Linked DNA regions of Marinobacterium aestuarii. The protein of the gene in region 1 interacts with the protein of each later gene in a pairwise test. Links are inferred from orthologs where the notes say so. Each region holds a gene or a part of one and is shown on either strand. Other genes may lie near its edges. The genes, in order: ileS and A8C75_RS10985.

What was found.
Region 2: the proteins of ileS (region 1) and A8C75_RS10985 interact in binary tests that used the Escherichia coli proteins (3 or more experiments, as listed by UniProt). The link is inferred for Marinobacterium aestuarii from one-to-one orthologs.

What each region holds. Positions count from the first base shown.
Region 1 is NZ_CP015839.1:4,804,437-4,808,119, reverse strand. What follows is about bases 62-3,424. They hold ileS (isoleucine--tRNA ligase), read left to right. Parts: upstream 62-407; coding sequence 408-3,224; downstream 3,225-3,424. Other genes in these bases: lspA (signal peptidase II), read left to right, coding at 3,224-3,424; ribF (bifunctional riboflavin kinase/FAD synthetase), read left to right, coding at 62-382. In the rest of the region: more of ribF, read left to right, coding at 1-61; more of lspA, read left to right, coding at 3,425-3,683. UniProt on the Escherichia coli protein: Catalyzes the attachment of isoleucine to tRNA(Ile). As IleRS can inadvertently accommodate and process structurally similar amino acids such as valine, to avoid such errors it has two additional distinct tRNA(Ile)-dependent editing activities.
Region 2 is NZ_CP015839.1:2,496,443-2,499,554, reverse strand. The notes cover bases 182-2,973. They hold A8C75_RS10985 (ABC transporter substrate-binding protein), read left to right. Parts: upstream 182-977; coding sequence 978-1,970; downstream 1,971-2,973. Other genes in these bases: A8C75_RS10980 (sigma-54-dependent transcriptional regulator), read left to right, coding at 2,081-2,973; A8C75_RS10990 (VOC family protein), read left to right, coding at 370-798; A8C75_RS10995 (ATP-binding cassette domain-containing protein), read left to right, coding at 182-289. Outside these bases: more of A8C75_RS10995, read left to right, coding at 1-181; more of A8C75_RS10980, read left to right, coding at 2,974-3,112. UniProt on the Escherichia coli protein: Part of the ABC transporter complex RbsABC involved in ribose import. Binds ribose. Also serves as the primary chemoreceptor for chemotaxis.

The DNA.
Region 1 (3,683 bases):
CTTGCTGGGGCGGCGCTATCGCATCAGCGGACGGGTCATGCTGGGACAGCAGCTGGGCAGAACCCTGGGTGTGCCGACGGCGAACGTGCGCATGCACCGTTTTGCCGCGCCGCTGCGGGGTGTCTATGCCGTGCGAGCACAGCTGGACGATGGCCGCCTGATTCCGGGGGTGGCCAACATTGGCATGCGCCCGACCGTCAACGGCACTCAGCCTGTGCTGGAAGCACATCTGTTTGATTTTAAGGGTGATCTTTATGGTCAGCTGCTCAGCGTTGAATTTGCCGCCTTCATTCGTGAAGAGCGCAAGTTCGATGGCCTGGAACAGCTGAAACAGCAGATTTTCAACGATATTGATGTGGCCCGGGCGCTATTGGCCTGTTAAGACCCATAACCTCAAAGCGACTGACATGACCGATTATAAAGCGACACTGAACCTGCCGGATTCGGCTTTCCCGATGCGTGGCAACCTGCCGCAGCGTGAGCCGGCGCGCCTGGCGCGATGGGCCGAAATCGACCTCTACGCCAAACTGCGCGAAGCGGGCAAGGGACGTGAGCAGTTCATCCTGCATGATGGCCCTCCCTACGCCAACGGCAATATTCATATCGGTCATGCGGTCAACAAGGTGATCAAGGACATGATCGTCAAGGCCAAGACGCTGTCGGGCTTTGATGCGCCCTACGTGCCGGGCTGGGACTGTCATGGTCTGCCTATCGAACACAAGGTTGAAACCCTGATCGGCCGCGCCGGTGACAAGGTGCCCTATAGCGAGTTTCGGCAGAAATGCCGTGAATACGCCGCCGAACAGGTCGCCGGGCAGAAAGCCGACTTCATCCGTCTGGGTGTGGTGGGTGACTGGGAAAATCCCTACCTGACGATGAACTTCGACACCGAAGCCAACATAGTGCGGGCGCTGGGCAAGATCATCGAGAACGGTCATCTGGTCAAGGGTTACAAACCGGTGTACTGGAGTGTGGTGGGTCAATCTGCTTTGGCTGAGGCCGAGGTTGAATACCAGAACAAGACCTCCACGGCGATCGACATCCGCTTCACCTTTGCCGATCAGGCTGCGGCCAATGCCCAGTTTGGAAATCCTGCGGGTGAGGGGCCGCTGTCGGTGGTGATCTGGACCACCACGCCCTGGACCATTCCCGCCAACCAGGCGGTGTCGCTGAACGCCGAGCTGGATTACGCCCTGGTGCAGGTGGATATCAATCAGGGTGCCGAGCGCGTTGTAGTTGCCGCTGACATGGTTGACGAGGTGATGGCGCGCTGGGGTATCGAGCCCTACACAGTACTGGGAACCTGCAGCGGTACTGCGCTGGAGCACATGGCGCTGGCGCACCCGTTCTACGACAAGCAAGTGCCAGTGATTCTGGGTGATCATGTCACCACTGATGCCGGTACCGGCGCCGTACATACCGCGCCCGATCACGGCGTGGAAGACTTTGTGGTTGGCCAGCAGTATGGCCTGGGCACGCTCAATCGCGTGCAGGCCAACGGCACCTACACCGATGCCACCGGCGAGTTTGCCGGTATTCACGTCTACAAGGCGGATGGTCCCGTGGTCGAAGCGCTGGAGCGTGAAGGCAAGCTGGTACATCTGAAACGCTTTGAGCACAGCTACCCGCATTGCTGGCGCACCAAGACGCCGCTGATCTACCGCGCCACGCCGCAGTGGTTCATTTCCATGGACGAGAAGGGGCTCAAGACTCAGGCACTCGAAGCCATCAAGGGTGTGAGCTGGTTCCCCGAGTGGGGCCAGAACCGCATCGAGGCCATGGTCGAGCAGAGCCCGGACTGGTGTGTCTCGCGCCAGCGTACCTGGGGCGTGCCTATCACCGTCTTTACCCACAAACAGACCGGTGAGCTACACCCCAATACCTCGGGTCTGATCGAACAGATCGCCACGGCCATCGATCAGGGCGGTATCGATGCCTGGTTCGAACTGGATGCGGCTAGCCTGCTGGGCGCTGATGCCGATCAGTACGACAAGGTCACCGATACGCTGGATGTCTGGTTCGACTCAGGCGTAACGCACCAGGCAGTGCTGCGTGAGCGCAGCGAGCTGCGTTTCCCGGCCGACCTGTACCTCGAAGGCTCGGATCAGCACCGTGGCTGGTTCCAGTCGTCCCTGAAAACCTCTATCGCCATCAATGGCTGTGCACCCTACAAGCAGGTGCTGACCCATGGCTTCACGGTAGACGAAAAGGGCTACAAGATGTCCAAGTCCCTGGGCAACGTGATTGCACCGCAGGAAGTCACCGATACTTTGGGTGCCGACATTCTGCGCCTGTGGGTCTCGGCTACGGATTACTCCGGCGAAATGGCTGTGTCCAAGCAGATTTTGCAGCGTACCTCCGATGCCTATCGTCGCATTCGCAATACCGCTCGTTTCCTGCTGGCTAACCTGAATGGCTTTGAGCCGGCCCGTGACAGCGTGGCGCCCGAAGACATGCTGGCACTGGACCGCTGGGCTGTGGACGCGGCCTACCGTCTGCAGCAGAAGATCACGGCGGCTTACGACAGCTACCGCTTCCTGGATGTCTATCAGCAGGTGCATCACTTCTGCGCCCAGGAGCTGGGTGGCTTTTACCTCGATATCATCAAGGATCGCCAGTACACCACCCAGGCCGACAGTCTGGCGCGGCGTTCCTGCCAGACTGCGCTCTATCATATCGCCGAAGCCCTGACGCGCTGGATCGCACCTATCCTGAGTTTTACCGCTGAAGAGATTCACGAAGTGCTGCCGGGCGAGCGCGAAGACAGTGTCTTCCTGACCACCTGGTACCAGGGCCTCTTTACCCTGCCGGCCGATGATGCCTTTGGGGCGGATTTCTGGAGCCGGGTGCTGGGCGTCAAGAATGCCGTTAACAAGTGCCTGGAAGATGCCCGTAACGAGAAGTTGGTGAAGGCCTCTCTGGCGGCGGAAGTCACTCTCTACGCCGATGAAAGCCTGCAGGCGGATCTGGCGCGCTTGGGCGATGAGCTGCGCTTTGTGCTCATTACCTCCAAGGCCGCGCTGGCACCCTTGTCTGAAGGCACCGATGCCCGCGCCACCGAGATCAAGGGACTGAAAGTGGCGATTGGTGTTTCGGCCCACGCCAAGTGCGGCCGCTGCTGGCATCACCGCGAAGATATTGGCGGTCATGCGGCACATCCGCAGCTGTGCGAGCGCTGCGTCGATAACGTCGATGGTGCTGGCGAAACCCGCCACTACGCCTGATGACCATGAAACGCAGTTCACAGCGTATAGAAGAGCCGGCACTGCCGGGCTCTTCGCTGGTCTGGCTCTGGTTGTCGGTGCTCGTTGCAGCCCTGGATCAGGGCAGTAAATGGCTCGCCGAGACGACACTGGACTACGGCATCCCCAATCCGGTGATATCGGTGTTCGACCTCACGCTGCTCTACAACCGCGGTGCCGCCTTCAGCTTTCTGGCGGATGCCGGTGGCTGGCAGCGCTGGTTCTTTGCACTGGTCGCACTGGTGGTGAGCGTGGCGCTGGTCGTCTGGCTAAAGCGCACCTCCCGGGTGCACTGGTGGCTTGGCATGGGCCTGGCGCTGCTGCTGGGTGGTGCCCTGGGCAACCTCTATGATCGGGTAGTGCTGGGCCATGTAGTGGACTTTATCTCGCTGCATTACGCCGGTTACTACTTCCCCGCTTTCAATCTGGCCGACAGCGCCA
Region 2 (3,112 bases), 2.3 Mb from region 1 along the record:
TGCCCGCCATGTGGTCATCATGGATGAACCCACGGCCGCCCTGGGTGTGAAGGAGTCGCGCCGGGTACTGAACCTGATCAACGATGTGCGCGCCAAGGGCCTGCCGGTGATTCTGATCAGCCATAACATGCCCCATGTGTTTGAAGTGGCCGACCGGATTCATATCCATCGCCTGGGCAAACGCATCGCCATCATCAAGCCCGATACGCACACCATGTCCGAGGCGGTGGCCATTATGACCGGCGCTCTGAACCCTGAAGATCACCCCGCCGGCGCCTACGCCGCCTGAACCAGTTTGGTGCGGTCGCAAGGCCGCGCCTTTTTATTTTTTGCATTGCAATCAGCCCCCCCTGTCAGGACACCCAGAGCATGACCACCCTGCTTGATAACAACTTCCTTGGCATTCAGCACCTCGGTGTTCCGGTCACGGACCTCGAAGCCTCCCGCGCCTTTTATGCCCGCCTGGGGTTTGAATGCGTCATGGAAAAAACCTTTGACGATAGCAAGGGCCCTGTGACCGCCCTGATGGTGCAGCGGGCCAATATGGTCATCGAGCTGTACCTGCTACCGGATGAGGAGCGTGCCGAGATTGGCCGTCGTCACGATGGTCATATCGACCATATCGCCTTTTCGGTGGCGGATATCGACCGGGCCTTCGCCGATATTCGCGCCGCCGGGTTCGAAACCCTGCAGCACGCCCCCATTAGGCTGCCCTTCTGGCGCCATGGCTGTCGCTACTTTTCCATTCGCGGCCCCGGTGGTGAAAAGCTCGAATTCAATCAGATTCTTGCCGCCTGAACCCGAAAACCGCACAGCGCCCTGTTCAACAAGGCGCTACGCTTAGCATCCCGACAATGGTTTAATGCCGCTAGCAACCCAATTAGGATTCACCCACTACGAATTACCAATCACCCATTACCCATTACCCATTACCATTTTCGAATCCCGATTCACCCATCACAGCACAGGAGATCGCCATGCCCGCTTTCAAGCCCCTGGCGCTGCTTGCTGCGCTGCTGCTGTGCCCTATTACGCAGGCGCAAGGCGACTCAAACCCGCAGCCCGCAACCAGGGCGCTGACCTCCATCGGCATCTCGGTATCCGACCTGGGTAACCCCTACTTCGTTGAAATCGCCCGGGGTGCCGAAAGGCGTGCGCGGGAACTCGGCGGCAGCCAGGTACGGGTACAGGTGGTCTCCAGCGCCTATGACCTGCCCCGCCAGGTGCGCCAGATCGATGCCTTTATCAGCGACGGTGTGCAGCTGATCCTGCTGTCGGCGGCGGACCGCGACGGCATCGCGCCTGCGGTACAGCGCGCCCGCGAAGCCGGCATCCGAGTGATTGCGGTGGATGTGGAGGCCGCCGGCGCCGATGCCACCATCACCACGGACAATCGCCTGGCCGGAACCCTGGCCTGCGACTACCTGGCACAGCGCATTGGCGGCACGGGCAAGGTAGTCATCATCAACGGTCCGGCGGTGTCCTCGGTGCTCGAACGGGTGCAGGGCTGTCACGACGCGCTGGCGGCCTTTGCCGGCATTGAAGTGCTATCCGACCGCGAGAACGGAGGCGGTGCCCGGGAAGGCGGACTCGAAAAAATGACGGCGCTTATGACTGCCTACCCTGATATCCAGGGCGTCTTTACGATCAATGACCCCTCGGCGCTGGGCGCAGAGCAAGCCGCCCATCAGGCCGGGCGCAGCAACTTTGTCATCGTCAGTATCGACGGCTCCCCCGCCGCCTTCGATCAGCTGAAAAGCGCCAGCAGCCTGCTCGAAGCCAGCGCCGCCCAGTTTCCAGGACGTATTGCCGAGCGCGCCGTGGATACCGGGCTGCAGCTGCTGCGCGGCGACACCCTTGCAGCGCAGCGCATTCTGATCAGGCCCGAACTCATTACCCGCGACAATGTGAATGACTATCGCGGCTGGAATACCCTGGGCGAAAGCAACCTCTCGCCCGCGGCGCCCTGATCCCAGTACCTTTTCTGGCTGGCAGTCTCAATTTTTAGTCGTACACTTTCCCCTTGATGCAGCCTGCGCGTTACACTGCCGGCACCGCCCTTGTTACCCACGGATAGAACATGTGCCCCAGTGCCAGCGAACAGACACGTCCGACACCCGAGACACAGGCGCATAAGCGCCAGGGCTTCTCCATTCTGGTGGTGGACGACGAAGCCGGCATTCGCGACTTCCTGCAGCGCGCCCTGCAGAAAGAATACAGCTGCGTTGAAACCGCCGCCTCCACCGAGGAGGCTGACCTGCTGCGGCAAAAACTGCATTTTGATCTGCAGATTGTCGATATCTGCCTGCCCGGGCGTTCCGGTGTGCAATGGCTGCAGGCACTGCAGGATGCCGGTAACCCGCCGGATACTATCTTCATGACCGGCTTCGCCGATATGAACACCGCCATAGAAGTACTGCGACTCGGTGCCTGTGACCTGATTCTCAAGCCGTTTCGCATCGAACAGATGCGCAAGGCCGTACAGCAGGTACTCGAACGCCGCCGCCTGGCACGGGAGAACTTTGTGCTGCGTCGCCGCCTCGACCATGGCGCTCCACTGGATTCCCTCATCGGCACCAGCCCGTCACTCGAAGCCATTCGCACTCTGGTGCGCCAGGTCGCGCCGGCGCCCTCTGCCGTGCTTATCGAAGGTGAAACCGGTACCGGCAAGGACCTGGTGGCCCGTGCCATACACCAGCAAAGCGGCCGTGCCGGCCCTTTTGTGCCCGTCAATTGCGGTGCCATTGCCCCCGAGTTGATGGAGTCCGAGCTCTTTGGCCATATCAAGGGCGCCTTCACAGGTGCGCATCAGTCCAGGCCCGGCCTGTTCAGCTATGCCGACGGCGGCACTCTGTTCCTGGATGAAATCGCCGAAATGCCCCTGCTGCTGCAAACCCGGCTACTGCGTATCCTGGAAGACGGTCGCATTCGCCCGCTGGGCACCGAACGCGATACCCCGGTGGATGTACGCATAATCGCGGCAACCAACCGCAGCCTGCGCCAGGCGGTCAGCGATGGCAGCTTTCGGCAGGATCTGTTTTACCGTCTTAACGTATTGCAGATCGAGGTTCCACCGCTGCGAGCGCGCCAGCAGGATATCAAGCTGCTGGCA